DNA from 3 places in the Anaerocolumna sp. genome. Region 3 is predicted to be linked to each of the others. Evidence: riboswitches for the same ligand, from Rfam matches in the RefSeq annotation. Region 3 holds a riboswitch; each other region holds the start of a gene.
What was found. Region 3 has a riboswitch for cyclic di-GMP ahead of RT261_RS17435 (methyl-accepting chemotaxis protein). Riboswitches for the same ligand answer to the same signal wherever they lie in the genome.

Region 1: linked by a shared signal. The riboswitch ahead of RT261_RS12950 (GspE/PulE family protein) and the one ahead of RT261_RS17435 (methyl-accepting chemotaxis protein) in region 3 are both predicted to bind cyclic di-GMP.
Region 2: linked by a shared signal. The riboswitch ahead of RT261_RS18900 (transglutaminase-like domain-containing protein) and the one ahead of RT261_RS17435 (methyl-accepting chemotaxis protein) in region 3 are both predicted to bind cyclic di-GMP.

Annotation. Positions count from the first base shown of each region.
Region 1 covers NZ_DAMAUC010000015.1:11,490-22,403, forward strand. Annotated here, with positions in the region: gene RT261_RS12930 (prepilin peptidase) at 1-105, opposite strand, end outside; gene RT261_RS12935 (prepilin-type N-terminal cleavage/methylation domain-containing protein) at 169-651, opposite strand; gene RT261_RS12940 (type II secretion system F family protein) at 750-1,964, opposite strand; gene RT261_RS12945 (type IV pilus twitching motility protein PilT) at 2,135-3,190, opposite strand; gene RT261_RS12950 (GspE/PulE family protein) at 3,214-4,911, opposite strand; cyclic di-GMP riboswitch class I at 5,077-5,186, opposite strand; gene RT261_RS12955 (hypothetical protein) at 5,449-6,249, opposite strand; gene RT261_RS12960 (hypothetical protein) at 6,443-8,029, opposite strand; gene RT261_RS12965 (ABC transporter ATP-binding protein) at 8,046-8,756, opposite strand; gene RT261_RS12970 (TfoX/Sxy family protein) at 9,104-9,370, shown strand; gene RT261_RS12975 (hypothetical protein) at 9,367-9,582, shown strand; gene RT261_RS21165 (ClbS/DfsB family four-helix bundle protein) at 9,503-9,691, shown strand; gene RT261_RS20945 (hypothetical protein) at 9,598-9,843, opposite strand; gene RT261_RS12985 (LCP family protein) at 9,972-10,914, opposite strand, start outside.
Region 2 covers NZ_DAMAUC010000033.1:33,598-44,511, reverse strand. Annotated here, with positions in the region: gene RT261_RS18910 (collagen binding domain-containing protein) at 1-2,716, shown strand, start outside; gene RT261_RS18905 (sortase) at 2,863-3,618, shown strand; cyclic di-GMP riboswitch class I at 3,726-3,810, shown strand; gene RT261_RS18900 (transglutaminase-like domain-containing protein) at 3,824-4,624, shown strand; gene RT261_RS18895 (DUF6591 domain-containing protein) at 4,926-5,417, shown strand; gene RT261_RS18890 (DUF4870 domain-containing protein) at 5,489-5,971, shown strand; gene RT261_RS18885 (ATPase) at 6,215-7,288, opposite strand; gene RT261_RS18880 (ClpP family protease) at 7,654-7,983, shown strand; partial or broken gene RT261_RS18875 (polysaccharide lyase family 8 super-sandwich domain-containing protein) at 8,467-10,914, shown strand, end outside.
Region 3 covers NZ_DAMAUC010000027.1:19,953-30,866, reverse strand. Annotated here, with positions in the region: gene RT261_RS17475 (YgeY family selenium metabolism-linked hydrolase) at 1-213, shown strand, start outside; gene ygeW (knotted carbamoyltransferase YgeW) at 254-1,447, shown strand; gene arcC (carbamate kinase) at 1,615-2,556, shown strand; gene RT261_RS17460 (RsiV family protein) at 2,855-3,805, opposite strand; gene RT261_RS17455 (sigma-70 family RNA polymerase sigma factor) at 3,802-4,302, opposite strand; gene RT261_RS17450 (uracil-xanthine permease family protein) at 4,533-5,831, opposite strand; gene RT261_RS17445 (DsbA family oxidoreductase) at 6,683-7,399, shown strand; gene RT261_RS17440 (YcxB family protein) at 7,626-8,222, opposite strand; cyclic di-GMP riboswitch class I at 8,411-8,494, shown strand; gene RT261_RS17435 (methyl-accepting chemotaxis protein) at 8,625-10,637, shown strand; gene RT261_RS17430 (NTP transferase domain-containing protein) at 10,855-10,914, shown strand, end outside.

The DNA of each region.
Region 1 (10,914 bases), on a different contig from region 3:
GATATCCTCTTTTAAAGGGATACGGTAAATGCAGACATTAAGAAAGCTGCCAATTATGATACCGTATAGAAAGATAATAACGCAGATGAGTGGCTTCGGGTTCATGGGTAGACTCCTTTTTTAATAACATCAAACAAGAACAAGGTCTTGTTTGATGTTTGCAGTTAATTATTTATATTGTGTTCCAACTGTTGGATATAGAATAAGAGCTTTCCTCTGATTATCATCAGTAGGTCTCTCATTTCCGGCATAGATCTCATATGAATTATTGCCGAGATCAACATAAACAAAAAAATCTTTATAAGTGTCAGGTTCATATTTGGGCAACGGTGCAGTTAAACCAAGAATTGATTTTATCTCTTTTTGAAATGCATTTGTTTCCGTATCGGCCTTATAGCAATCTGATACTTTGGTCGATGCTGCTGCATTATACGCTGTTTCATCAGCCAATGCCACACCTACTGCTGTGGCTATTGTCTGAGCAGTTTGAATATCCGCTGCTTTTTTAGACTTAGCAAGATACTTAATCAATTGTGGTGATAACACACCTGCCAGTATTGCTATAATCGCAATAACGATAAGCAGTTCCACCAATGAGAATCCTTTGTTATGTAGTTTTCTTCTTTTTTCCTTTTTTTCTTCCCTTTCCATCTTTACTCTCCTTTTTAGTTTATTTTTTAATTATTTAGTAAATCTATTAATAATTATCAGGAAGCTCATGTTTTCCTAATAGATTATTCTTTTAGGGCTTATAGGTTATCTAGTCCTTCATACATGGCAAGCATTGGCTGCATAATTGCCATGATAATTATTCCAACCAGCAAAGCCAGAAAGATAATAATGGCAGGCTCTATAACGGCAGTTAATCTTTGTGCGGCAGCTTCCACTTCTTCATCATAGTAGTCTGCGACCTTTTCCAGCATGCTTTCAATATCACCGGATTCCTCTCCAATCTTAATCATTTGATAAACCATTGGAGGGAATATTCCTGCATTCTTAATAGGAATGGAAAGTGGTATTCCTTTCGCAACATCTTCTTTAGCCAAAAGCAGAGCATCTTTTGCAACTACGTTATCCATGGTTCTTGCAGTAATATCCAACGCTTCGATTACAGAGATACCAGCAGCCAGCAAAGTACTTAGTGTTCTGGTTAATATTGACGAATTAGACTTCATAATAAACTTTCCGTAGCAAGGTATCTTATAGGCTAGACGCCCGAGCGCCTCCCTGCCGGCAGAGGACTTTTTATACAATGAGAAACCAATTATAATAAAGGCTAACACAGTAACCAGTACATACCATCTTGCAATCATGAAATCACTGATTTTAATGACAAACCTGGTCATAAATGGCATGTCAATATTCATATCAGCAAACATGGACATAAAATTTGGAACAACAAAGAGCATCATAATTACTAAGACTGTTACAGCCACTAAACCTACGATAATTGGATATATCAAAGCCTTCTTCATCTGAAGCTTTAACTTTGTCTCTTTCTCAAAATGTATTGCCAGCCTCTCGAAAACAGTCTCCAGATCTCCTGAGGCTTCCCCTGCCTTAACCATATTCGTAAGAATAGAGGGAAATACTTTCTTTTGCTCCCTCATGGCATCTGCAAGACTCTCACCTTTTTCAACAGAAATCTGAACTTCTTTAATTGCTTCGGAAAGCACTTTATTCTCTGTTTGCTGAGTGAGTAAATCCAGTGCATTTACAACAGATACACCGGCAGTGAGTATACTTACAAACTGCCTGCAAAATACACTTAAATCTCTGGGTTTTACTGGATTCCCAATGCTTATGTTAATATTTTTATTTAATAAACTTTGCTTTTCCAATGTTACCGGAAGATAACCCTCTGCTTTTAATAAGAATTTTGCCTTCTCCACATCCATTGCTTCTATACTGCCTTTTTGTACTTTACCCTTCTTATTAATGACAAGATAAGAATAACTGTTCATTATAATCCTCCATTCTGCTGCAAACGCAAATTTGTGCTGCCGTACAAATGACTGTGTGGGAATCAAAATTTTCCACATTAGCTCCCATTGCATGCCGCGTCTGCTTGCAGACGAGGCACTGCCACAAATCAGGGTGTGAATTATGCATTTCAATAATTCACACTAGCCTCCTAGAATAATTTTCGCTCAAGCGCAATGGGATCCTGTGCGAAATGCAATGCATTTTCGGAATCAATCTTTCGTTTTATATATAGATTAAAAATTGCATCATCCATCATCTGCATGCCGGACTTTTTATTCGTTTGGATAATGGAAGGAATCTGGAATGCTTTTCCTTCTCTGATAAGATTTTTAACAGCTGTATTTCCATGCATAACCTCGAATGCTGCCACTCTTCCTTTCCCGCCTGAAAGTGGAATCAGCTGCTGAGATATTACAGCTTCTAAAACTGATGCCAGCTGGATACGAATCTGTTGCTGCTGATGAGGAGGAAAAACATCAATAATTCGGTCAATGGTATTAGCTGCACCAATTGTATGTAAGGTTGAGAATACCAGATGTCCTGTTTCAGCAGCCGTTATGGCGATGGAAATGGTATCCAAATCTCTCATTTCTCCAACTAGTATAACATCCGGGTCTTCTCGAAGAGCTGCTCTAAGGGCATTGCTATAGGATTGGCTATCCAGGCCTATCTCTCTCTGATTTACTATGGACTTTTTATGATGGTGCAGATATTCAATAGGGTCCTCTAAGGTAATTACATGGGTGTTATAATTGGAATTTATCACATCAATTAAGGAGGCCAGAGATGTTGATTTACCACTTCCTGTAGGTCCCGTTACTAGAACCAATCCTCGTTTCTTAGCTGTGAGTTCTACAACTGAACTTGGAATCCCCAGCTGTTCTGGTTTTGGAATTGTAGTACCCACCAGACGAATTGCCGTTGCATAGGAGCCTCTTTGCTTGAATACATTGACACGATATCTACCCAGGTTGGGAATAGAATAAGAAAAATCCACCTCTCCTTTCGTCTCTAAGACAGTTCTAAAATGTTCAGGAACAATTGGCATTATTAATTCCGATGTATCATTCGGCATATATTTTATGTCCCCAACATCCTGCAGCTCACCGTTGACCCTGCATTTTGGAGGCACCCCAACTGTAATATGGAGATCGGAGGCTCCTATATCCTTTGCAACCTGTAGTAATTCCTCTATAGTAACCATACCTTTTCCCTACTTTCTTTTACCTAATCATCAAATAATATTTTCTTCATTTCAGAAATGGAAGTAATACCATGCAATACTTTTTCTGACACACTGGTTTTCAAAGTTTTCATTCCTTCTGATAATGCCAGATTATTAATCATTAAGGCATTACCTTTTTTACTTACTAATTCTTTCAGTGCAGGTGTTAAAGGCATAATCTCATATATTCCGATACGGCCAAAATATCCCGTTTCATTACACATATGACATCCGGTTGCTTCATATATTACCTGTTCTTCATCCTCCTTAAGTCCAAGCAATTCCTTTTCCAATTTATTCGCCTGCTTTTCCTTCTTACAATATGGACATAATCTTCTCACTAACCGCTGTGCTATAACTCCAATAGTTGCATCAGCAATCAGGTAAGGTTCCACTTCCATGTCTTCTAGTCTTGTAATGCTGCTAGCCGCACTATTTGTATGAAGAGTACTTACTACAAGGTGTCCGGTAATGGAGGCTTTAATAGCAATCTCAGCAGTTTCATTATCTCTAATTTCACCAATCATGATAATATCCGGATCCTGCCTTAGGATGGATCTGAGAGCACTGGCAAATGTTAAATCTGCTTTTGGATTTACCTGAACCTGATTCACTCCGTCAATATTGGCTTCTACCGGATCTTCTACCGTAATAATATTAACATCTTCCTTGTTTAACTCACTAAGTGCTGTATAAAGGGTTGTGGACTTACCGCTTCCAGTGGGTCCGGTTACTAATATCATCCCATGAGGTTTAGAAAGAATGGCATTGAATTTCTCCATTTCTTCATCCGTAAAGCCAAGCTCCTTCTTGTCCTTTGTAAGACCTCTTTTAGAGGTAAGTCTCATTACTATCTTCTCTCCATAAATCGTTGGCAGTATCGACACACGAATATCGTACTCTTCTCTGTCTATGATCATGGCTATTCGCCCGTCCTGAGGCTTTCTCTTTTCAGAGATATCCATATCTCCCAAAATCTTAACTCTGGCTACAATTGCTGAAAGCAGGCTGTTGTCATATTTCATAATTTCTTTTAATATACCGTCAACCCGGTATCGTATACGTATTGTTTTCTCAAATGGTTCTATATGTATGTCGCTTGCCCTTTGCCTGACGGCCTGTTCAATCATGGTCTTTACTAATATTACAATAGGTGAATTATTTATATCTTCATTATTCTCTTTTTCTTCCTTCTCTTTGTCCAGTATCTCTTTTTCTTTGGTATATCGCTCTGCCACCTCCATGGCTTCCGCATTTCCATAATACCTATCTATTGTTGCTGCAATTTCTCTGGGAAGTGATATTACTGGTGCTATCTTAAAATTGGTTATGATAGAAAGATCATCAACAGCCAGAATATCCATAGGATCGGACATTGCTACCCTAAGGGTATTAGGATCCTTTTGATCAAATTCAAAAGGAATCAGCATATATTTTCGTAGTATCTGTTCGTTAACCATGTTAAGAATATCCTGTGGAATTTTAATACCAGTAAGCTGTACAATATCTATCTTAAGTTGTTTTTGAAGTGCTTTAGCAATGGCAAGTTCATTCACATAGCCTAAATCCACTAATGTTTCACCTAATTTGCGATTGCCTTTCTTTTGCTCTGATAAGGCAGTCTTAAGGTCCGTTTCCGTAATAAGACCTTCCTGGATTAATATATCACCTAGTCTTTTTTTATTTTTTCTAAAATCCATTCCTGCTCTCACCGATTCCTTTTATTTTTCAATCTTTTACCAATAGGACTTTAGTCCTATTGTATCATAAATCATATATATAATCACCTAAAATTAACAATTCAACAAAATTTTTATTAAAAAAGCAAAAAAAAGCAACTAAACAAAATAGAAATATTTTGTATTAGCTGCAACTGAACCACCATAGGGGCTATATATACTATACATGATATATTTTCCCCGACAGGCTTCTTGTTTTGCGTCCTTATCTTTCGATAAGTTTGCCCTGACTTATGATTTATATGATTATATTAAAATATGATACATTATAATTCTTTCCAATGCAACATAATTATGCACAAAAGATTACCATAAGTATTCTTGTAATCTCTGCCTTTTTAAGTTCAGCTATTTGTAACAATATAAAATTCTAGTCAACTTGCCGGTTTTCTTTCATATTTTTAGTCACATTTCACATTTTAGATTAAAACTCAGTCTTTGCATATTTACAAAATATGCTTTTACATTCTGGGCTTTTTATAACATATACCATAGAGTTTAGACCCTCCATGATTTTTTAAGTTTATTAATCAGAAGGATCTCTGCAGAGGTATCTATATCCGGATTGGAATCCGGATGGTATTTTTTAGCCAAAATTTTATAGAACCTTCCAAGCATTTCCCTCTCGTCATCGTTAAACTCACTGCTGATACTGCTGCTACTGCTGCTATTAAAATAATTATTGAAATTTTCCTGATAGGCATATTTACGGTATCTCTTGCTAGTCTTTTTAATATTGATTCTTTCTTCAAGGATTTGATTCAGTTGATTTAAGTATTCAGAGTTCATTAACTCTCCGAACACATTGTAGCATCTGTCATATTCACTGGCAGCAATACCGTATTCTTTTTGAAAATCCTCTTTGGCCTGACGATACTCTTTTAATATTTCCTGGTGATGTTTACGTGCCAGATATTCCTCTGTTTGCTGGTATTCATTAAGAATTCTATCTTGTAAGGGCTCAAGCTCTGACTTTATAATCGACCATATTTCATCTCTGCTGATATTTATTCCTTTTGCTATCGAATCAATTTTATTTTCTCCTATACAGTCTTCCAAATCATAATCAATCAAGTCATAATAATGTATCACACAAAGGGAATAGGGTTTCTCTTCATGTAAACTTATCCTATAGGCTTTATTAATAGGACGTTCATATTTTTCATCACTCATTTTATAAGTATAAGTTTTACCAGTCTGCCCGTTATTAGACCAAGTATATGAATCCACCAGGATTTCTTTTGGCTCTCCTAATGTATTCGTTGGTATATCATGTAATTCTTCTATATGACAATACAAAATGACACCTCCAGGAATAATTCTACCTATGATTCACTCTACGTTTTAAGTATAGTATTCTTTAAAGTCTTATTTGTATGCAAAGGTAAACCGTAATCTGTTATTCTAAAATAGAAAGAAGCTGCCTGTACTGAATCCAACATGTTGGACAGTATTATCAAGCAGCCTCTTTCTATTTGTATATTTCTTATTATTATAATTGTTCAAATATTTTAACGCCTTTTGTATTAATATATCGATACATAATGCCGCTAAGAATTAGCAATACCAGTGCCATAAGCCCATTAATAACAGCCAGTCTTATGTTTAGTACCATCATTAATATAAAAGGTAAAAATGATAGAAACATATTTAATAAAACAGCTATTGTTGTTGAAGCGCTTTGTTTAATAACCGTTACTTCCGAAGTCCAGTTTAAATTCGGCATTTTGAGATTTACTAATAATCCAAATATAGATACAAAAAATGCAAATGCGGTTGGTAACAGTATAATTATAAATAAATCCAATAAAGATAAATGCAGTCCAATAAATACGATAATTGAATTTATGAGTATAGCAGGTATGGTTAAAATAAGATTCAGAGCAATTTTACTATTAAATATAGTCTTTTCTGTTACCGGCGATTCTTTTAATATCCATAGATTCCTTCCTTCCAGGGAAATGGAACAGGCTGTAACATTAGTCATAGCAACACAAAAACCAAACATAATTGCAATTAGCTGGCCGAATTCACTTCCAAGAATGGGCACATCAAAAAGTTCTGCAAATGTTTCTTTACTAAGAAATAAAGATGCAACAGAGCCTAAAAACATAATAACAACACCAAATCCCGTGTTAAGTACATATAGAGTAGAGGAAAAGTATCTTTTTGCTTCTTTTACCAACAGCGCTTTAAAAGGTGTAGATTGTTTCAGACTGCCTACTTTATAATTACCTCTTGTAAAATTGGACAGAATTTTTGTATTAATACTCTTAAATTCAACTCCAACTATAATAGAAAATAAAATAAATGCACCTAGGGATATACCTGCAAATAGTACAATAGATAAAATATCATATTCGCATACTGCTCCGCGAAACATTCTTGCCAGCAGATACATACTATCTACCTGATTGGTAATGGCTGTTGTTATTTCACCCATTTTTTCAGCTGAATCTGCCGTGAATATGAATGCCATATAAAGTACAAAAAATGCAGTAACAATAATTAAATTCACCAGATTGCTACGGCGAAATCTGGAGGCAATAACTGCAATAACTGTGCCGATAATCATTGCAACAATCATAGGCACTAATGGTATAAATAACATCATTACAAAACTAATAATATAAAATACAGGAGATGGTTTTACCAATATGCCATAAGCAATACTATTTGGTACCATTACTATACATGTGAATAAAATATTTAATAAATATAGTAATAGTAACCGGCTTGCTACAATCTTGCTGGTGGTTACCGGTAAAGACATAACAAGATCATAGTCCTTAAAACCAAACAAAGTTCCTTTTACTTTATTAATAGTAGTTATTATTGTAACAAGACAAGTAATTGCCATCATAAATTCAGGCATTAATTCTATCGTGTTTAGTTGCATAAAACTAGAACCTAACATAAAACTATAAAAGAAAGACGTTCCTGCAAGTAATATAAGCAGCGCAGTTACTCCAACAATAAAGAATGGGTTTCTTTTTTTAGCATTTCTGCTTCTATTAGATATATTGAAATCAAAGGCTGTACCTAATTGAACTTTGGTCAGTAACCATATTTCTCTCATAAATAACCACACCTTTCTATTTTTCTATTAATTCCATAAATAATTCTTCAAGGCTTTGGTTACCTTTTACTTCCTCTGTATTGCCGCTTGCAACTAATTTACCGCCTTTAATAATAGCGATTTTATTACAAAGCTTTTCTGCAACTTCCAATACGTGAGTAGAGAAAAAGATTGCACTGCCCTCTTGACACAACTCCGCCATATAAGTTTTTAATGTATGGGACGCCTTTGGATCCAGACCAACAAAAGGTTCATCTAATAATAATAACTTCGGTTTACGAATCAGTGCAGATATAATTGCAAGTTTCTGCTTCATACCATGTGAGTAAGAAGATAATAAATCTCCAAGGTTTGAAGTCAGCTCAAATGCATCACCATATTTTTTAATTAATTCTTCCCGTTCTATTTTAGATATGGAATAAATATCACCTATAAAGTTTAAGTACTGGATACCGGTTAAATGTTCATATAGATCCGGATTATCCGGTATATAAGCAGTTATTTTTTTACAGGCAACTCCTTCTTTCTTAATGGACATTCCATTGATTAGAATATCTCCTTCTTCAAAATCCAGAACCCCTGCTACCACTTTCAAAGTTGTAGTCTTTCCGGCGCCATTATGTCCGATAAAACCATATATGTCCCCTGCTTCTACTTCCAAGGACAAATTATCTACCGCTTTCTTTCCACCTTTGTAAACTTTACTAAAATTACGAATACTTAGCATAATTAACCTCCCACAAAACTATTATACATACATTACTATATCTAATTTTTACATAATCAGATAAATATCTAAAGATATAAACAAATAATATTCTCCCGCTATTATTTTGTCAAGTATAATACCTTCTATTAATGAACAATATTAGAGTTGCCCTTTTTAATTTAATTCCAAGTTGTTCTTGATTTTTCTGGAAATTTAGTTTATAACAGGAACATAAAGATTCAAAAAAGGCGAACAGAACAATAGAGGATTTTGACGCCAATAAAGATTTTCTACAGCTTAGATTTTGACGTCCTATAGCAGGACAACTACCAACACAGATTATAACTTAATAAGGAGGAAATAGAATGGGTGAATTATCCACACTTCCAAACATTGCCGCAAAACTGGAAGCTCAGCTTGCCGATGTTGGAATTACAACAATTAAGCAACTGCAAGAAGTAGGAAGCCGGGAAGCCTGGCTGCGCATCCTTGCTAATGACCCATCAGCCTGCATCATGAGGCTTTCTGCTCTGGAGGGCGCGATTCAGGGTATAAGATGGCACTATCTTGACGATGATACTAAGAAAAAATTGAAAGAATTTTATAAACAACATAAGGGAGCAATTATATGAATGAATATATAAACAAAAAGGAATTAATCGATGAAATTAAGAAAACCGCTGATGCCTTCATCCGGGAATTCGACGATGTGCAGAAGCTGACAAAGACCTGCGCCCGTACTGAAATGGAATCAGCTGGGCGCCTTGTATCAAAGCTTTTACGAAAAATACAGCAGCTATTCATTGGAACAGCTGCGAAAAATGTTTATCAATTCCGTTGGTGAGTTTGTCCTTTGGATTCAAAGTTTTAGTTTCAGCCTGGTGGCAGGAAATGGGCAGCTTCTACGGCAGCCAACTGGCCAATTTGGAAATGGGTGCATATCAACACCGTAGCCCCCTTCAAATCCTTCCGCAGCAAAATCCGAAAGTGGAAAAAAATGAAAGTAACTTAAACTTTTTATAAGCCAAATGTAGATTAAGAATAGTCTGAATTCAGCAACTATATGGATCCCAAAGAAACCACCCAGTACTTTATATACAAACACAAAAAGCACCTGTTATGTTTATGTTATTCCAATCTTAAGAATATAAAACATAACAGGTGCTTACGTTATATCAATATTTTATGTTTAAAAATACTTAGGTGAAACTTCCTTCTTAAATGCCGTTATCATTATTCTGCCGGTTTAACTTCTACCGTGCTTGTTGTGTCTCCATAAATAAATTTACGAAGGTCCGCTCTGGTAGTATCCCAATCTTTTGGCTCCAATACCTCTTGCATTAATTTTCCCAATTGAACTTTTGAATTTTGGTAATTGCCATCTGCAGGAATTCTGTAATTTTCTAATTGATTTACCTTTAAGCTTACTGCTTCTTCTAAATAATCATTAAATTCCTTCTGGGTAATATCTGTTTCAATTTTAACTTCAGTTAATATTTTGTCCATTAAAAATCCGAGTTCTATAATATTTTTAGATTTTAATTTGTCAAATATAGAATTAAGTACCGCTCTTTGTCTTTGTGTTCTTCCAAAGTCATTGCTTTCTGTTCCTGTAGATACCTTTCTAACTCTGCTGTATCCCAATGCCTGATTACCATTCATAATCTGTTTACCGGCAACTACCTTTCGGTTAGCCGGATTTGATATATAGTTGGTTCTATTCAGATAAGATGCTTCCTTTTCAGTAAGAGTAACCTCAACACCACCTATAATGTCTATAATACTTTCAAATTTTTCAAAGTTTACCTTTGCATAGCCATCCAATGGTATACCAAAGTTTAATTTAATGGTATCATATAAAAGATCAATACCACCTTTGGCATAAGCTGAATTGAGACGATTTTTACTATATCCCGGAATCTCAACGTATAAATCACGCATTAAAGAAGTTAACTTAAGGGACTTATCTTTTGTATTCATAGTAGCGATAATCATGGAGTCCGTATTGGAAGCACCCTGAATTTCTTCTACTCCAACCAAAAGAATATTTATTACATGTTCTTCCTCTTTAGGTTTTACAGGTCTTTCTTTATCTTTTTCTTTGTTTTCGTCATAGTCTAATTTTCCATATATATAGTTACCTGCAATATTCAGGATAAGCTTCTTTCCTACTGGT
Region 2 (10,914 bases), on a different contig from region 3:
TTTTACGTATGCTGGTAATGAATTAAGATATGAATTTAAAAAGGCAATTCAAGAAACTCATATATTAGAGTATTATACAGATGTAATAGATGAAACCGTTTATGATTCCAACACTGGAAAAACATTCACTAATAATGTAGGGTTAGAAGGCACCGGTGTTCCAGGTAATGCAAAAGATGGAAAAGGTGTATATGTAGGTTCCAATATTATTAGTAAAGAAGGCAAAGGTTACGATAGTTCTAACCACATAATTACGTGGAAAATAACTATAAATTCAAATAAGATATCCATAAAAAATGCAGTTGTAACAGATAGTATTCCAAGTGGATTAGAATATGTGGATGGTTCTTTTAAAATTACTCCAAATGATTCAAACGGAACTTTTGATTATACACCAGCTAATAGCGGAGATAATAAAAAAACTGGAACCTTTACCTATACATTTGCAGACACTATAAATGATACTTATGTCATTGAATTTAAAACAAAGGTAAAAGACAATACAGTATATGCAGTAAATGGAAGTAAGGATTTCCAAAATACTGTTAATTTAAAAGGTATAAATGCAAATACCAACAATACTATTGATTCATCCGCTACCGCAACCCAACGGGTGATCAGTAAAGTAATAGAAAAGACAGGTACTGATTACGATTATTTAAAACGTGAAATCACATGGAAAATTGTTGTGAATCAGAATAATATGCTTATGAAGAATGCCTATGTTACGGATGTTATTGGTGAAAAACAGGAATTTGTCCGCGATTCGGTAACCATAGGAGGTAAAAAGGTTGTGGAAGGCAGTCAACCGGAGGAGAAGAATCGTTATTACTATGATGAAGCAACAAGAACATTAAGATATAATTTCCCAGAAGAAATTACATCGGAGCAGGTTATAACATTTAAAACTAAGATTGTGGACCTTTCCATTTTTGACACTAATAGTGATAAGACCTTATCAAATACAGGCGAGCTATCTGGTGATGATATTCCAGGCAATGTAAAATCAACAGGAACAAAAACTATTAAAAATACAGTTGTAAGTAAAATAGGTATCTATTCTACCGGTAATTCTTACATTGATTGGGAAGTTGATGTTAACCAGAATAAAGTTCCAATTAAAGATGCTGTTTTAGAAGATACTTTACAAGCAGGATTGGAATTAGACTCTTCTTCTGTTAAATTGATTCGGTTAAATACCAAAGCAACAGACGGAAGTTTATCAGAGGGAGAAGAGGTAACAGCCCAACTATTAAGTGTAAAATATGATATAGCTTCCGGAAAAGTCAATTTCATATTTAAAGGAGAAATTGACAGCGCTTATCGGCTTAAATTCAGAACAGATATTGATGAAGCTTATAAGAACGGAACCTTTTCAAATGCTATTACATTTAAAGGTAGTGGAATTTCTCAGAATGGAGCAAGTAAGTCAATCGGTGTCAGCTTCCAGAACGTAGGCGGAGGTGCCGGCGGTACAGGAAGAGGCAGTATAGGCATTACTAAAGTTGATGAGAATAATACAACAATTAAATTAAAAGGTGCAACCTTTGAACTTCTGGATTTATACCAGAATGTATTAAAAACCTCTGAAGAAACCGGAGAAGATGGCTCGGTAATATTTGATAAACTCAAACTGAATACCACTTATTATATTCGGGAAGCTGTTTCTCCAACCGGTTATAATTTAAGTACGGAATTATATGAATTCAAATTAACGGATGAGAACAAAAATATTACCTATGAATTTAAAAATAGTATCATCACTGGAAATATTATATTCTATAAGCAGGATGAAGAGAATCTTCCGCTTCCTGGAGCAGAATTTACTCTATATCATGAAAATGATACAAACTTTGAGAAGCCTTTGTCTACGGCAATCAGTGATGAACAAGGAAAAGTTGAATTCACAAATGTTCCATATGGCAGTTATAAAATAATGGAAACAAAAGCTCCTGAAGGTTTTATCCTATCCGAAGAAGTTTTAACAGCAACAATCCTTGAAAATTTAGTAATTGTTACAACGATACCGACGAGTATATCCAATACTAAAATAAAAGGGCAGCTAAAGATATTGAAGGTTGATAAAACCACATTAAAGCCTTTGGCTAACGCTAAAATCTCTGTGTATAGTGAGTCAGATGTTTTAATAGCAGAAAAAGAAACAGATGAAGATGGTATAGCTGTATTTGAAAATATACCTTATGGAAACTATTATTTTGTTGAATCCCAGGCTCCTTCCGGATATGTGCGGAATACAGAGAAACATCCTTTTACTATCAGCCAGAGCGGAGAGGTGATTCAAGTAACATTCGAGAATACTGTAATAACTAAACCAACTACACCAGGTGGTAACGAAGACAACGAGGAACCAAATAAGCCGGAAGAGAATAAACCGGAAGAAAATAAGCCGGAAGAAAACAAACCGGAGGAACCTAAACCAAAGGAAAATAAGCCCAAGGAAGAAAAACAGAAAGAACCTAAAGGCGGTAAAAAATCGGATACCAAAAAGTCAGAAGAAGAATATGAAATTGATCCGGACGGTGTACCATTAGGCGGAAAAGAAGGAGATAATGGTAATAACGGAAGTGTAAACAAAGCAGGAACAGAGAAACTACCAAAAACCGGAGAAAGCAGCAGGATTGGATTTTATATAACTGGAGTAATTATGATTTTTATTGGATTCGTTTTAAAAGTAAGAAGAAAACATCATGCGTAAAAGAAAGTAATATTCTATTGTTAAGACGGGATTCTATTCCGTCTTAACAATTATGTAAAACACAGGAATAGATTTAAAATGTCTATAATTAACAAAGACTGTGAAATAAATATTGCTTAACAGTATGTATTCTACTGGAGACAACTATGAAAACTGGGAAAAAAAATAAATTTCTTTCAATAAGTTTTATATTCATAGGCCTATTAATTATGATATATCCCAAAGCCTCTGATTTATACAAAATGTATCAACAACAAAAATTAATAAAAATCTGGCAACAAAGTTTTAATATTATTGAAAAAAACAGTAGTTCCGATCATGATACTGATTATGACAATTACCGTGAGGAAGCCGGGTTCAATAAAGCAGTGGAATTAAGGAATCAAAGTGCAGAAAATAAAGGCATTGGCAACAACATGGAAAATGCAAATGACTCTTTAAAAGGTATAACTGAAGACAATAACGGAGCAAACACTGGAGGTCTATCAGAAAAACTGCAAGAGGATATTGGTATTGAAGGAATCATTAAGATTGAAAAAATAGATTTGGAACTGCCAATATTAACAGATGCCACCGAAAAAAACATGAAAGTATCAGTGGCATCCATTAAAGGCACCGGAAATCCTGGGCAAATTGGAAATTATGCTATTGCAGGACACAGAAGTCATACTTATGGTAAAAATTTTAACAGACTCGATGAAGTTGAAGTAGGAGATTCTATAATAATTAATAACGGTAAAAAGCAATTTAATTATGAAGTAATGGAAAAATTATACGTAAAACCTGAGGAAGTAGAAGTATTAGAGGGTAATGTGACAGACAAAGAAATTACATTAGTTACCTGTCATCCCATGATTAATCCAACCCATAGGTTAATTATAAAAGGAAAAATAAAGGATTAAAATCATTCAAAACCAATCCACGATATAGGACTTTAGACCTATATCGTGGGATGGATATATATGTTAATATATAAAATATAAATACAAATAGTATAACATCGACTTTCAAGCGATAATAGCAAACTTAGTGAAAACTAAAGACGCAAAGCTAAAGGGCCTTCCTTATATAAAAGATGGCAGCCAGTTACCGAAAGGGGAGTTTTTTATGTTTAAAAAACAAATTTTTATTCCCTTATTATCATTTGTTTTAATGTTTAGTTTTATGGTTGATATGGTACAAGCCTCTGGTTCGGATTTTTACAGTGAAGATCTGGAACATGGAATAATCAGTATTCAATATCTGCCAAAGAGCGACAGTAATACAAAAGTAATAATTCAAAAGGGAAATCAAAAGTATATTTATGATCTTAATTCCAATAATACATTTCCGCTGCAATTAGGAAATGGAAATTATACCATATCTGTTTTAGAACAAAAAAGTGGAAATAAATATAAGCTTATTAATAAAGATACGGTAAATTTGAATATAAAGAATGAGAATGTTGTATATTTACAATCCATTCAATCCATTCATTGGGATAAAGATATGAAGGCAATACAAAAAGCCAAAGCGCTGACAAAAAATTCAAAGAGTGATCAGGAAAAAATAGAAGCTATATATAATTACATAGTGAAAAATATAAGTTATGACAAGAAAAAGTCTGCTAATATAAACGCAGACTACATTCCATCTATTGAAAAAACCTTTACTACTTCAAAAGGTATTTGTTATGATTATTCAGCTTTATTTGCCGCAATGCTAAGAAGTGTTGACATCCCTGCAAAACTAGCTATGGGTTATGGGAAAGATATAGACGAATATCATGCATGGAATCAGGTTTATTTTAAGGACAGTAAACAATGGGTTACAATTGATACGACATATGATGCAGGTTTTAAAGACAGTAAATCAAAGAAGTCAATGATAAAAGAAGCTGCGGATTATAGTGTAGAAAAAATCTATTAAAATGTCTTGTTATTAACCCATAAAATTTATGAAAAATAATTGATTTACTTAAGTATAAAGGGGCCTTGCAAAATAGCTAATTTAAGCTATTTTTGCAAGGCTCCTTTTGGGGCTCTGTATCAAGTTTATTATAGAGCTCTTTTTAGTTTGAAAAACTTCTTTTGGATACACAGAAAGCATAAAGAACAAAAAAATTCTTCCTATTTACAGGATAAAGAGTTCTTAGAAAAAGATATTATAAATATATAAGAATAGAGAACAAATTATTATATAATTTATAAAATGGTAAGGGAGGAATCCTATGAAAAAGATTGTATTAGTAGTAGTGTTTGCAGCATTCATTATTTCTCTGGCTGGGTGTAAAAAGAATGTGGAAGAAGAAGCAAGTGAATCTATAGCAGAAAGTTTTGTAGAAAACCCAGAAATAGCTGATATGGATATTGGAGGTACTGTTGTTGTAAAGAACGAAGATGGATCGGAAGTCAGCTATGGAAGTACCCAATGGCCTACTTCAGATTTAGTAAAAGATGTGCCGGTATGTAAGAGTGGATTAATTACCGGAACGGTAGATAGTGAAGAGTATTCTACTATTTACATGGAAGAGGTAAAAGAAAAAGATGCATTGGAATACCTGGAAGAACTAAGGAGGAAGTTTCCAGATAATAGCTATGAAGTGAATGCAGACGATATTATATCATATGGCGGGGAAAATTCTAATGGCATTGCAGTTGTGATATATTATGATATTGCCAGCGAAAGTATATCTATTTCAGTATCAAAGGTAACTGAATAATGAAAAGGTAGTAAAATGGAAAAAACTATTTCATTTAGTAAAGAACGTAAATTAAAAGGAGATGGAGATATATGTATTGTAAATATTGCGGAAAAGAAATAAATGATGACGCAAATTTCTGTGATGGATGTGGCGGAGAAGTTCAAGGTGACACTATGAATAAACAAACTGCCGAAAACGAAAATATTAATAAAGGTAACGATAATATTTCAAGTACTGGTAAGGTAAAAAAAGATTCCAGTAACAAAGTAATATTTATACTTTCCTATTTGGGAATTTTATTCTTTCTACCCCTTGTAGTCTGTCCGGAATCTAAAACCGGGAGATTCCATGCCAATCAAGGACTGGTACTTCTTATTACAGGATTTGCCGGACATTTTATATTATCAATTTTATTTTCCATATTATCATGGCGGTTATGGGGATTGATTTCCTTACTATTTACTTTGTGGGGATTAGTATTACTAGCCTTGATTGTTATTGGAATGATCAATGCAGGCAGAGGAGAAGAAAAGCCATTACCTGTCATTGGAGGAATACAAATTATAAAATAGTCTTATAATCAGTATTTAAAATAAATACTGAGAGTTTACAAGTAAACTGATATAATCCCTCCAAAGTAGATTTGGTTATTTACGGTCTACTTTAGAGGGATTATATCAAAGGTCTCTCTTTTTTAATACATAATTTGATTTAATTATTATAGTTTTAATAAAAAACAATGGAGTAAATCAGAAGTGGAACGCATAAATACAATACACTGAGCTTGCATTTATCTTTTTCTATAAGAGTCGGTTCTATTTTTCAAACTTCTTATATAACTCTTCAAAGAATTTGTCGACTCCTTTAAAGTCCATGCTCTTTACATAATAGGCCTCTAAGCGTTCATGTTCTTGTTTTGTTTCAGAAAGCTTGATTAATGCCAGGTTAATAAGTAATTCATATAGCTGAATGTTATTCTCCAATTCTTCCTGATCTTTTATTTTTTTATAATCAATAATATGATTTAGATTAATAACTGCATTATATTTCTGACGGGAGCTGTCTTCGGAAGTTATAATCATTGCATCCAATGGGGGAACAAATATATGCTGAAGCTTGCCGGGAGTTAGTGGATCATAGTAGCCTTCAACATCATATCCTCTTTCCAGTGCTTCATCTGCAATAAAGTTCAACAATTTTGCGGAAGCATTTTTATTCTTTCCATTAATGGCCCATACTTTTTTGTCTTTACATAAAGATTCTGTATACTGAATATATCCATTTGCAGTATAAGCTTCGCTAAATAGTTTTTTAATTTTACCAGGTGATTGATATTCATCGTCCTGTAAACTGTTAGAGAAGAATTTTGAGGATACTTCTTTGCATAAGTTCCAAAACTTACTATAATTAGTCACCTCATCATATATGGATTGGATTTCTTCCGATATTAGACCGGCACATTCTAAGTAGCGATAAGCACTTTTATAGATGTTAGATTTCTTTTTAGTAATCAGCATGATTTCTTGTCTGTTTTCTTCCAACTTTTTATTATCCAAATAAGTTCCAAGATTAACAATTTCATCTACGGCTCCGGGAATTTTAGGGTCTATGGTATGTGGAGCAGTACCATCTACAAAAGCAATTTTTAATTTTGGAATTAAAATTCCGTCTAAACTGTCATTGTCACTGGAACAATGAACGTATTCTACATCATATCCTTTTTTCATCATTCTGGTCCCGATTTTTTTCATAAAAGAGCTTTTTCCTACACCGGGGCCACCTTTTAAAATATAAATATGGTTTGCCTCCTCCGGATTAAAGGTATAGTTAAAATAGCTATAGAATCCAACGGAAGTATTATTACCGGCAAATACATGTTTTTCTTTCAAACTGGCACTTCCTAATATTGTGATATAAACTTATTATATGTAGGTGTTTTTATTATGTTAATATCAGCGGAGAGTTTTGGGAAGTTGAAGCTATTTTCTAAAGAACTTGCGAACTCATATTACTAAGAGAATCTTGACTTTTTCTAAAATATGAGCAAGAATTATCAAGAATTAATTTATAATAGAATATATAATATATGATATCATCTCGAAAAGGAGAAAGTATATGGATAATCACTTTAAAGTGCGTGCTTCACTTGAATATATTGAAAAAAATCTGAATGATAAGATTAATCTTGACAAGCTTGCTCAAAAATCATATCTTTCAAAATATCATTATCATAGGCTTTTTCACAAAATGACAGGTGAATCCGTCGCCAGATATATTACCAGAAGGCGCAGCTTCCTTACTTCTGGCATCGGGGAAGAAAGGCAAATGCTTTGCCCTGAAAAACAGCGAAGTACTGATTCACCAGCCGTCAATATCCGGCGGGCAGCAGGGGCAGGCCACGGATATTAAGATACATAGTGACTGGCTTGAAAAGACAAAAGAGACGCTGAATGAAATATATAGCAGGCTTACAGGTCAGCCGGTACAAAAGGTTAAAGAGGATATGGAAAGAGACTGTTATATGACGGCTGAACAAGCGAAAGAATATGGGTTAATTGATAAGATTTTATTAGGTCGTGGGTAACACCTGCTGGGTCTCACGCTAGCTCCCATGGCATAAATCATCTGCTTGCAGATGGTTTACTGCCTCAAATCAGGGCGTGAATTATGTATTTTAATAATTCACACTATCGCCGATAAATGGAAGGTTTATAAATCCGGCATAAAAAATCTGATGCTTTTGAGCTTATATAAAACAGAAACAATTTAATAAATCTGCCACTGGGTAAAGCAATCACGAGGTTATGTTTTTCATCAATGAAAACATAACCTTTTCTGTGGAATTAAAGAAAAAATTGGGTTGAAAATTTCCTTTTATATACTATGTCATTAACATAAAAACATATTAATAGGATAAATAACTATAAAAATAGTAAAGTTTAACAATTGAAACAATACTAATACGTCAATAACATAAAAATTGCCTATAAACCAATAAATCTGCTTATAGAAGATTGTATATATTGTCTGCTAAATTATATATATGATAAAAAACAAGGAGGACCGTATGAAAAAATTTATTAGACTAAAAGCAAAAGTTGTTTCACTGCTAATAATAACATGCTTTATGGGAAACAGTTTGCTTCCTGCATTAGCTATGGAAACTTCGGATGTATCCACACTATTAGAGAACTTATCAGATGAAACGGTGGAAGAAGTACCGGTAGATGAGGCATCTAAAGGAGAAATATCGAATGAAGAAGCGCCGGGAGACAAGGCAACGGAGGAGGAGCTTTCTGATAATGCTGTATCAGATGTTCTGGTGACAGAAGATGAAAAAGAAACCGATGAAGCATTAAAAATCCAGCAGGAAGAGATGCAAACTCTGTCTGTAAACAATAATTTGGTGAATCTGGCACAAGGTAATAATAACAGCTTTGAAGCAGAACAGACAGCAACTGGCACAGCAGCTAACTGGTGGGTGAATAAAATCAATCCTGTGGATTGGAATGATATGTGGGCAGCCAAGGTGCCAACAGTGAGTCCAAGCGCTGTTACGTTTTCATTTGATAAAGAAATATCTTATGACGGGCAGCAGTCAGTGAAATATGCTTCAGGAGACAATACCGGGCGATTTGAAATATACACCAATGTAGAAAATATGAAGTTAAAAGGCAGTTACGAATTCTCTGCCAAGGTTAAAGCAGACACGGTTAAGGGAACAGGTTTCTATTTAAGGGTACAAACCTACCGTCCCTCAAGCAGCGGAAATAATTCTACATTACAAACCTATGGCACAAGTGCCAGAATAACTGGAACAACAGATGGCTGGGTAACTTTAAAATTACCAGTTGAGATAAATGAATCCATTGATGTGGGACGTATTCGTTTAGAAATGTTTTTTGAATATTTAACTGGAACCATATGGGTAGATGATGTATCGTTAGTGCGTTTACCCAAATTAAGCCTGAACGAAACTGAGAAAAAAATAGCAGTTTCAGAAGAATTTGAATTGGTAACTACCTGCGACGATGATACCATAGACTTAAGCGCAGTTACATATACTTCTTCTGATCCCGCAGTGGTATCGGTGGAAGGCAGTGGAGAAAAAGCAAAATTAGCGGGACTAAAAACAGGTAATTCAACTATTACAGCTTCTTTAGGGGAATACCAGGTTTCCTGTCTTGTTGTAGTAGAAGATTCCTCTGTAAAAGACGTCTTTCATACAGTAAGACAGCAATGGTCTGACCGGTTAACCGGTAATAATTTTACAGATATGTCTGATAGCGACTATGTAAAAATTATGGAACAGGTGGATAAGACAGCCCAAGCTTATATTGATACGCTGATTAAGAAACCGGCCGGAACAGATACAAGAACTACTTTGTGGAGCGACTTAAATTTAACAGTTGCTTATAAACCGTCAAGTAATTCAGCGGATTCCGTAGCATTTAATACGGCATTTGAACGGATTTATGCCATAGCCCTGGCATACGCCTCCAAAGGCTCTGAATATTACAAGGATGAACCACTTAAGAATGAAATTATATCCGCACTGGAATGGATGTATACCAATGTATATAATGAAAATTATAGCGTAAAAGACAAGTTGTACGGAAACTGGTGGCACTGGCAGATTGGAATGTCTCAAAGCTTAGCCAATACTGTTATTTTGATGTATGATGAACTGGATAAAGATCTTATTAACAGGGAAGTTAAGACCTTAGGAAAATTTAATGAAGATCCTAATTATGCGTATAAAGTACAGGGCTGGGGTAAAATGGATATGACCAGTGCAAACCTTATGGATACGTCACTGGTATCAGCATTAAAATCAGTCATTGGAATGGATAGTACAGGTATTAGTCAGGCAAAAGAAGCAATCAGTACCGTATTGCCTTATGTGACTTCCGGAGATGGCTTTTATGAAGACGGCTCCTGTATACAGCATACAAATCTTGCTTATACCGGAGGATATGGCTCAACACTGTTGAAAGGTATTGAAAAAATACTATTTTTAGTAGACGGCACTCCCTGGACAGTAGCAGATCCCAATGTAATAAATGTATATGAATGGATATGGAATGGATACCGTCCATTATTTGCAGATGGCGTCATTATGGATATGGTCAGCGGAAGAGGAATTGCAAGACCTTCCAGAACCGATCTTACTGCGGGCCGGGGTGTCTTACAAGGGGCGTTATTGTTATCCATAACAGCACCGGAACATATAAAAGCTGATATTCAGGGTTTTGCAAAAAAACACTTACAAAGTGCTATGGCATATGATGAAAATTATCTGACCAATATGTCAATAGGAGAAATGACAGAAGCTAAAAATATACTAAATGATTCCGGTATTACTCCAGATGATGGAATCCCTTATTTTAAGATGTTTTCTGTTATGGATAAGGCAGTCCATCATACCGATAAATTCTCATTGGGAATTAGTATGTATTCAAAAAGAACCGGAAGTTTTGAGTATGGTAACGGTGAAAACATAAAAGGCTATCAC
Region 3 (10,914 bases):
GCTGATGAAATGAGAAAAGCTCGTCCTCTTACTGATAAATGGACCTTCTCTACAAACGGTGTATCCATCATGGGACGTAACGGAATTCCTTGTATCGGATTTGGACCTGGTGCTGAAGCACAGGCTCATGCTCCAAACGAAAAAACATATAAAGAAGATTTAGTAAAATGCGCTGCTGTTTATGCTGCATTGCCAACTATGTACTGCAAATAATAAACTTAAACATTAATCATATTAAAGGAGAATGAACCCTATGAAAACACTTCAAACTTATATCGATAAGTTAAACAAATTAAATTTTAAAGAAATGTACAACAACGATTTCTTATTAACTTGGGAAAAAACAGATGACGAACTTGAAGCAGTTTGGACAATTGCTGAAGCTCTTCGTTACATGAGAGAAAACAACATCTCTACAAAGGTATTTGAAAGCGGTTTAGGTATTTCTTTATTCAGAGATAACTCTACTCGTACACGTTTCTCCTTCGCATCTGCTTGTAACTTATTAGGTTTGGAAGTTCAGGATTTAGATGAAGGAAAATCTCAGGTAGCTCATGGTGAAACAGTTCGTGAAACAGCTAACATGGTTTCTTTCATGGCTGATATTATTGGTATCCGTGATGACATGTATATCGGAAAAGGTAACGCATACATGCGTGAAGTATCCGAAGCAGTTAAACAAGGACATGAAGATGGAATCTTAGAACAAAGACCTACTATCGTAAATCTTCAATGTGATATCGATCACCCTACACAATGTATGTCCGATATGTTACACATTATCAACGAATTCGGCGGAATCGAAAACTTAAAAGGCAAAAAACTTGCTATGACTTGGGCTTATTCTCCTTCTTACGGAAAACCATTATCCGTTCCTCAAGGTGTTATCGGTCTTATGACTCGTATGGGTATGGAAGTTGTTCTTGCTTATCCAGAAGGATATGAAGTAATGCCAGAAGTTGAAGAAGTAGCTAAGAAAAACGCTGCTGCTACCGGCGGATCTTTCAAGAAAACAAACAGCATGGCTGAAGCTTTCAAAGATGCTGATATCGTATATCCAAAGAGCTGGGCTCCATTTGCTGCTATGGAAAAACGTACTAACCTTTATGGCGAAGGTGACCATGATGGAATCAAAGCATTAGAAAAAGAATTATTAGCTCAAAATGCTGGGCATAAAGACTGGGCTTGTACAGAAGAATTAATGAAGACTACCAAAGACGGAAAAGCTCTTTACTTACACTGCTTACCAGCAGACATCACTGGTGTAAGCTGCGAAGAAGGTGAAGTAGATGCTACTGTATTCGATCGTTACAGAACTCCACTTTACAAAGAAGCAAGCTACAAACCATATGTAATCGCTGCTATGATGATGTTAAGCAAATTCGAAGATCCAGCTGCTATTTTAAAGAAATTAGAAGAAAAAGGAACTCCTAGAATCTTCAAATAAAACATTCATATCAAAATAATATGACAATATAATATTGTATATCATTCTGAGGACTCCGGTTCCAGGAATCTATTAAAAGCAGGTTCCCCGGTGAAAATTCAGCATGCTGGATTTTCACTGGGAATGATAACAGAAACATAAAAGTCCTATGCAGAAATGAGGTATATATAATGAGCAAGAAAAAGATTGTTATTGCCTTAGGTGGAAACGCTCTTGGAAATACCCTTGCAGAACAAATGGAGGCAGTTAAAATAACTGCAAAATCCATCGTTGATTTAATTGAAGAAGGACACCAGGTAGTTATTTCCCACGGAAATGGCCCACAGGTAGGAATGATTAACAATGCGTTTACCGAATTCAGCAAAATCGAGAAAGATCAACCTATCGTTCCTCTTTCCGTTTGTGTTGCCATGAGTCAGGCATATATCGGATATGATTTACAAAATGCCATTCATGAAGAATTAAAGAATCGTGGAAAAGATACTCCTGTTGCAACTATGATTACTCAGGTTCGTGTAAATGGTGATGATCCTGCATTCCAGAATCCAACGAAACCTATCGGTAAATTTATGAGCAAAGAACAAGCTGATGAATTTTCACAGAAATATGGTTATCCAATGAAAGAAGATGCAGGCAGAGGTTACAGACGTGTTGTTGCTTCTCCAAAGCCTGTTGAAATTGTTGAAATAGATGCAATCCGTGCATTAGTAGACGCCGGCCAGGTAGTTATTGCAGGTGGCGGCGGCGGTATTCCTGTTGTATTAAACGGAAACCAGCTAAAAGGTACAAGTGCTGTTATTGATAAAGACTTTGCTAGCTGTGTATTAGCAAAGGAATTAGATGCAGATTATCTGATTATTCTGACTGCAGTTGAAAAAGTAGCTATTAACTTCGGTAAACCGAATGTGAAATGGTTATCCAATATAACTGTTGAAGAAGCTGAGAAGTATATGGAAGAAGGACATTTTGCTCCAGGCTCCATGCTTCCTAAAGTACAGGCCGCTGTTGATTTTGCAGCTTCTAAAGAAGGACGTAGTGCTTTAATTACCCTATTAGAAAAAGCAAAAGACGGCATTGCCGGAGAAACAGGTACCGTTATTAGTAAATAACCTGTTATGAATAGGATAAATCCTATTCTACTTACTACAATAATTACTGTAAAAATTTATTTCCCAAGATAAATTTTTTACATAATTATAAACCCCTAAATAATATCTTTATTTTATTTCTATTTAATCCTTTTCTATGTTAAGCCCCTATAGGTTCCCAATCCTATAGGGACTTATAAATTTTAGACTAATATGCTTTAGCTAAATTGATTATACTACTTGATATATTGCTTTATATACTACTTTGCTTTATTATTCTATACTACTTTGCTTCATTATTCTATACTACTTTCCTAAATTATTTTACAATCTCAAATTCCTGCATTCCCATAAATCCAGGAGCAACCTGGTATTTATCAAAGCAAATAACCGGATTTCCTTTTTCATTGATATAGAAGTTCGGATTCTCATCTATGGACGTAAAGCCCTCGATATCTGCAGAACCTTCACCGGCAACACCCCAATAAATGTAATCCGAATTATCCTGTACTCGCTTTTTCATCTGATCTATAATGGTTTCATTAGAAATATGGATGTAATCTTCACCTAATATGTCTTCTAGACTTAGCTGGGTATTTTCTTTCAGATCCAGATTATAAAAATACTTTTTACCATAAGCAGCACACCAGCTCTCATCCGCTGTAAGAACAAGAGACAGGCAGTTTTCTGTCTGATATTTTACATCATAATCAACGTCAATGCTAATATCCTTTTTTTCCCACTGTTCTTCCGTACCTCCCGTCTGTATAAATGACTGTTTGTATTCCTCTATACTCTTCTGTGCAGCAGCTACATATTCATCCACTATTTCTTCAATTTCTTTGTTTACATCCGTTACAAATTGTTTCGTTTTTTCTTGCTCTTCCTTACTTGTACTCTTTAAACCACTATTATCTTCTTCATCTATCTCCACGCCAGGTACTTTCACTGAAATACTTTGATTATCCTCTATATCTTCATAAGCGCGAACAGTAAGAACTTTAGCCAGGCTATTAATCACTGGAATCTTATCCATTCCCTTTGCAAATACTTCACTGGTATTTAACGCTACAGAAAAGCAAATAACCAGAATAGCTGCAGCTGTTATTGTGTAGTTAAATACACGAAATACGAAATTACCTTTTAACTTATTACCTCGGGAATTTAAATTATTAACCTGTTCATTCAGTGTATTATCAACTATTTCACTCAATTCTCCGGGAATCTTAATATGATCATATATCTCCTTGGACTCTCTGATCTTTTTCATATTCCTACCTCCAATTCATCCTCTAATAAGACTCTTAACCTTTTTAATGCGGCATATAGCCGGGTTTTTACTGTATTTATGTTAACCTCTAAGGTTTCTGAAATCTCCTTTAAGGTCATCTGTTCATAATAATGCAGTATAACGATTGTCTTCATATGTTCCGGTAACTCACATACCTTCTGATATACTTCTAATTTTGGTTCATAAGCCTCTTCATAATAAATTTCCTCTTTTATATCTGCCGGATCACATATAATCTCCTTTTTACCTTTTCTGATATAAAGAAGGCATTCATTTATCAATATTCTGTAGAACCATGTTTTTATTGCTTTTTCATTCCTTAAGCTATTATAGTTCTCCAAACCTTTGCATATAGCATTTTGTATAATATCTAAAGCACTGTCTTTATCATAAACATAACAATATGCAATTCGGTAGAAATTATTTTGGTTCGTTATAATATGTTCTACCAGGTTGTCATAGGTAACATCTTTCACATTTCTCCACTTTCCTCTCTCTCTTGTTATTCCAGAAGAATTTTTTTAAAGTATATTTATATTTTACTGTCTTCTGGAATTGTAATTAACATATATTTTTAATCTCTTATATTGTTTAGATACATTTCCTGCTAAAAAAGTTTTACTTTATAGAAAAACCCCTGTAAGATTATACAGTAATATCTGCTTCTCTTACAGGGGCTTTCTTTTTAATTCTATATATTAATTGATTAATTATGTGCTGTTGATGTCTGTTCCGCTTCTTCCTTGTCTTTAGGAAGTATTACATTCAGAAGAATTGCAACTAAAGATGCTAATACAACCGGAGACTTTCCGAAGATAGCTGTTATAGAAGCCGGGAATAAGGCTAAGGCTTCCGGAACAGATGTAACACCCATTCCTAATGCAACTGCAAGTCCAACTATGGAAGTATTTCTATAGGACATCTTTTGTTTTGTTATTAATTTAATTCCTGTCATAGTAATAGATGCAAATACAGAAGCTGTTGCTCCACCCAGTACGCATAGAGGAATCGTTGTTAAAAGAGATGAAAATTTAGGTAAGAAACCTGCTACCAGTAAGATTCCTCCTGCCAATCCTAATACACAACGGTTTACTACTTTTGTTGTTGCTACAATACCTGCATTTTGCCCGAATGTGGAGATTGGTAATCCGCCAATAAAGGATCCAATCATATTGGCAACTCCGGTTCCAATAATTCCGGAGGATAATTCTTTATCGGAAGGATCACGATCCAAGGCACCAACTGTAGCGGCTGACATATCACCGATTACCTGAATGGAGTTGATGATAAATAATAAAGCCATGGATATAATAGCAGATGCTTCAAATTCAATACCAAAATAGAGAGGTTTTGGCATCTGTACCCAGGCAGCTGCTCCTACTTCGTTAAAGCTAACCATTCCCATAAAGAATGCAACCACATATCCAACTACCATACCAAATAGAATAGAGGCTAATTTTAAAGTCCCTTTACAAAAATGGCTGAAATATGTTACTGCAATTAATGTTATAATAGCCACAGCCCAGTTCTTCATACTGCCATAATCAGCAGTTCCGGCACCACCAGCCATATAATTAACTGCTGTAGGATATAAAGATAATCCGATGGTCAATATTACGGTTCCTGTTACTAGAGGTGGGAATAAAGGTTTTAATTTTTTTACAAATAAGCCAACAACAATGGAAATAACTCCGCCTACTAATTGTGCTCCAAACACCGTTGCAACATTATATTGTGAAACGATAGATTGTAAGGTAGCCAAATAAGCAAAACTAACACCCATAATAGCAGGAAGTCCGGAACCTATAACTTTGCCTATTGGGAAAAGTTGAATGATAGTTGCCAGTCCGGCAGTTAACAACGCTGCCTGAATTAAAATTACCGTATCGGAAGTTTTCATAGTACCTTGGCTTACTGCTATTGCAGCAACTACAATTGCCGGCGTAATACATCCTACTATCATCGCAACTACATGCTGCATAGCTAGTGGAAATGCCTGCTTCATATCAGGTACTCCATTTAAATCAAACACCGATGCTTTATTTTTGTTTTTATTTAGTTTACCCAAATCGGTATCCTCCTGTCCTCTTATTTCTCTAATAAATGAAAAAAGCCCATTCTCTTTATTAAATATGCTTAGTCAATCTCTTAATTTCCACCTATAATTCGCATAATAATAAAAAATGGAGTAAGTACTATATAGTTCTTATTGCAATATATTTCCCTCTGAAACCTACCAAAAATCCAATTATTAGCTCAAAAATTAATTCGTATTTTTTAAATTCAGTGCTTTTGTTTAATTAAATGCAAAAACTTTTTGCGCAATACAAAATTTTTGTATATACATATATTAGCACGCATTTATTTATTCTACAATAGTCATTGTTAAATAAAATACAAGTTTTTATTGTTCAAATTGCACAAAATTTCACAGGTGCTATCTGGCGGTAAATAACGGTAATCCACAATTATTTTGGATAATTCCAATTATTAATTACAAATAATGGAATCCATCAAATAGTTCCGATTTCTGGTTTTTATACTCATTTGAGACACGCCAAAATTTCCTAGGCATATGATAATTTTATTTATGGCATTGAATTCCGGAATTTGTAATGGTTATCAATTCACAATAATCTTTATCTCCAAAGGTTTACTAATTTCCCTTACATCTCCATTTATCATATTGGGCAGAACCAAAATAATTATTTTTTATAAGCAGGTTTATAATGATAATAAATATCAATTAGAGTTTATCTATTGAAAATTTGAACCCCTATGGTAGTATAAAATTACATAGGAGAATCTATGAAGAATATAGATTAGAGTAATTTTACAGAAAGAAAGAGGTGTATTATGAAGATAGAAGTATGGTCAGATTTTGTATGTCCCTTTTGTTATATCGGTAAGAGACTGTTAGAACAAGCAATAAATAAATTTTCTCATAAAGATCAGGTAGAAGTGCTATTTAAAAGCTATGAACTGGATCCTTATGGAGAAAGTGATACAAGTTTATCCGTAGACGAAGTTTTAGCTGAAAAATATAATATGACTATGGAACAGGTCAAAACCATGAATGAACAGGTTATCCAAAAAGCAGTTACAGTAGGATTAAATTATAATCTTGATACTATGGTACAAACCAATACTTTGGATGCACATAGACTTGCTAAGTATGCCACGAAAGCTGGAAAGGGTGCTGAGTTAACCGAGAGAATTCTAAAAGCTCATTTTACAGAATCGAAATTTATCGGGGATAAAGATATATTAACAGAATTGGCAGTGGCAGTTGGTTTAGAACAAAATGAAGTGAAAAGAGTTCTATCCGGCAATGATTATGCAGATGCTGTACGTGCTGACGAAAAGGAAGCAAAACAATTAGGCGTGCAGGGAGTTCCATTCTTTGTGTTTAACCGCAAGTATGCCATATCGGGAGCACAGCCTTTAGACTTATTTATGGATACCTTGGAAAAAGTATGGAGAGAGGAAAACCAATCTTCATCTTTTGAGCAAATCCATAGAGGAGAAGGGGCTATATGTACAAATGAAGGCTGCCAGGTACCTGAAAGGTAAGCCTGTTAAAAAGAAAAGTAAAAAGTAAAGACTGTTACAAGATACGAAGCTGCCATCTTTCTCTGTATAAATTCAAATACCCGAATCGTATACAGAGAATGGCAGCTTATAATATTGTCCCTATTTCTCATCTTAACTTATGCAATAACTTTTCCTAATTTAAAGACCGTTTGGAAGTTAGAATTCCTTTAAAATTATAGCAAAAGGAATGGGTGTCGCTACTACTTTATTTATTTTTTAGCATTTTATATTTATCTGCATCCATTTTTTCTTTAATTAATTCTTTTACTTTTGCTAACTCTTTATCACTATTAAAAAAACGCTTTGGTAAAATTAATACACTGTTACTTGACTCGTATATAATAAACATATTTTCTTTTTCTATAATCTTATAAATATCATACCACTTGTAGGTAGAATCAAAGGATTCCGACTTTCGGTGTATACCATTTTCAGAAATAGTATATTCCGTTTCCTGCTGCAATAGCTTATTGGTGCGGAATTGCTTTTTTAAATTCCTTTTTATCAATACTGGATATAATATGGAGGAAATTATTACAAAAACAAATAAAACTCCAACTGTAATTTGATGAGATGACAGTTGGTCATTTTCCTCCTCATTTGCCTCCGTAGAGGTTACTGTTTCACTGCTTGAATCAGATGGGCGATTTGTCAGCAGCAAAACCGATAGCAAAATTAAAAGAGCTGCTATGTAGATTATTACTTTACTTAATGGATTCTTATTTCTTGAAGTGTAAAAATCAATAATTTCTTTTTCTTCTATTTGTCCATTTGCTATAATATTCCCTTGCTGTTCCCACATACTTTTCCTCCATAGATTACTTGCAAGAATTATCTGACTATAAACTTATACCAATTATAATATATGATGTAATTTTTTACAAGGTAATACTTGGTCTGCCTTTATAATAGATGTATGTCGAATAATACAAATTATTATCGAAATGAGTTGATTTTCCCTACTAAAAGGTATATTATACCAATAGGAACTATATAAAGGGGCAAACTTATCGAAAGGTAGGGACGCAAAGCCAAGGGTCTTCGTTTTCATAAACATGACAGCCGGTTGCAGCAGTAGTATGTTGATTATGCCTTTTATTTTATAATAAAAGGCTTTCTTAATTCACCTCTCTTTTCATGCAAGAAAAATCCCACTTTATATATGTAAATACAGATATAATTATATTCCACAAGGGAGAGCAAAATGAAGAAAATAAAATTGGGATTCAAAAAAAGTATTAAAACAAAACTTATTTTATCTTTTTCCGCTTTAGTTTTATTATCCTCTATTGTTTTGAGCATAATATCATTACAGGTAGCAAATTATATTATCAAACAGGTGGCAACCAAGTCTCTTACAACTATGGCCCATGATGCTGCCAGATTAGAAGAAAGCCGGCTGGAAACTCAGAGACGTTCTTTAAAGACCATAGTAGAATTACAGGATATCAGAAGCATGGACTGGGAAAATCAACAGCCTATTCTTCGCAGCATGTTAGCTAATACCGATTTTATAGAAATGGGTGTTATTCAGCCAAATGGAACGGTTAATTATTCTAAAGGAAATTCTATACAATTAGGCGAAGCTGATCCATCCATGAATGCAATTAAAGAAGAAAAAGAAGTGATTCTCTTCCTCGCTGACCCGGATACTGGCGAACAGTCTCTTTTGCAGGTAATACCTATTAAAAATGGGGGTGAAGTAGTAGGTGCATTATTAGGCCGCAGAGACGGAAAAGCTCTGACTAATATGGTAAATGATACCGGCTATGGAGAAGAGGGGTATGGTTTTGTTATAAATAGTAACGGAACTGTTATCGGTCATCCTGATGAAAATAAAGTGTTCGACCAATTTAACCCTATTGAAGAAGCGAAACAGAACAACAGTCTAACCTCTTTATCTCAACTAATCGAAGAAATGATTAGCAAGAAAGCAGGCTTTAAAGATTACGCTTTTGAAGGCAATCATTTATATGCAGGCTACTCTCCTATTGAAGGAACAGATTGGGTTATTGCTATAACCGCTACTGAAAGTGAATTATTCTCTTCTTTAGTTCAACTGGAGAAGATTATGGTAGCTGCCCTTGGGGTTATCTTACTGGTAAGTATCTTTGTTACTTATATATTAGGTAATTCCATTACAAAACCGATTATAAAAGGTGTTGGATATTCTAAGAGAATTGCAGGTTTAGATTTAACAGAAGATATAGATAAAAAAGCTTTAAAGAAAAAAGATGAAACCGGTGAACTTGCCAATGCTATGCAAAGTATTCTTATTGAACTACGTAGAGTCATCAATGAAATCAACGATTCCGCTGAACAATTAGCTGCTTCTTCCGAGGAGCTTACTGCCACTTCCCAGCAAACAGCAAATGCTTCAGAAGAAGTTGCAAAAACAGTGGAAGAAATTGCAAACGAAGCTTCAGAACAAGCGCGAACTACTGAATTAGGAACTGCTAAGGCTGTGGAATTAGGAGAAACCATTAATAAGGTCTACGGATATATAAATGATGTAAACCAATCCAAGGACCGGGTGAATGATGTAGTCAGCAACGGAATTTATGAAATTGATTCTTTAAGCAAAATAACTACAGAAAATACCGATGCTGTAAATGAAATCTATCAGGTAATTTTAAAAACTAACGATAGTTCCAACCAAATTGGTGAAGCCAGCAAAGTAATTGAATCTATTGCATCCCAAACCAATCTGTTATCCTTAAATGCCGCTATAGAGGCAGCAAGAGCTGGTGAAGCCGGAAGAGGATTTGCGGTTGTAGCGGAAGAAATCAGAAAACTGGCTGAACAATCAGAAGCTTCCACAAAGATAATAAATACTATAGTAGCTGAATTACAACAAAATACTGGCGATGCCGTAAAGACCATGGAAAGAGTATCTAATATCTCCGAGGAACAGGCTATAAGCGTAACTAACAATAAAGATAAATACCAGCAAATTGCCGAAGCCATGGAGGCAACCAATGCATCACTTTCTCACTTAAATCTCTCTGGGGATGAAATGGATAATATGAGAAAGAGTATTCTGGATGTACTACAAAATATTTCGGCTATCGCGGAGGAGAATGCAGCCGCCACTCAACAAGCATCTGCTACTACTGAAGAACAAACCGCTTCCGTAGAAGAAATTGCTCACTCCAGTATCAAACTGTCTGAATTAGCTATAAGATTGCAAACAGCAGTTGCTCAATTTAGAGTCTAACTTCACGGATAAAAATGCACAATATAGTCAAAGCTGCTAAAATTTATAAAAACATACTTATATTTATTTTCACATAGAATAATGGTATTCAATGCTAAAACGTATACATATATGCCAAATTACTTGAAAACTTAAGGTTTTCCGTGTAAAATAGAATTATGTTACCCTTTCGTATATGAGAGCTTTTAGAAAAAGTATAGTAAAGAGGTATGGGTATATGAATTATAAAAAGCAAAAAGAAACCGGCGGAATTATTGTTGCAGCAGGTAAAACATCA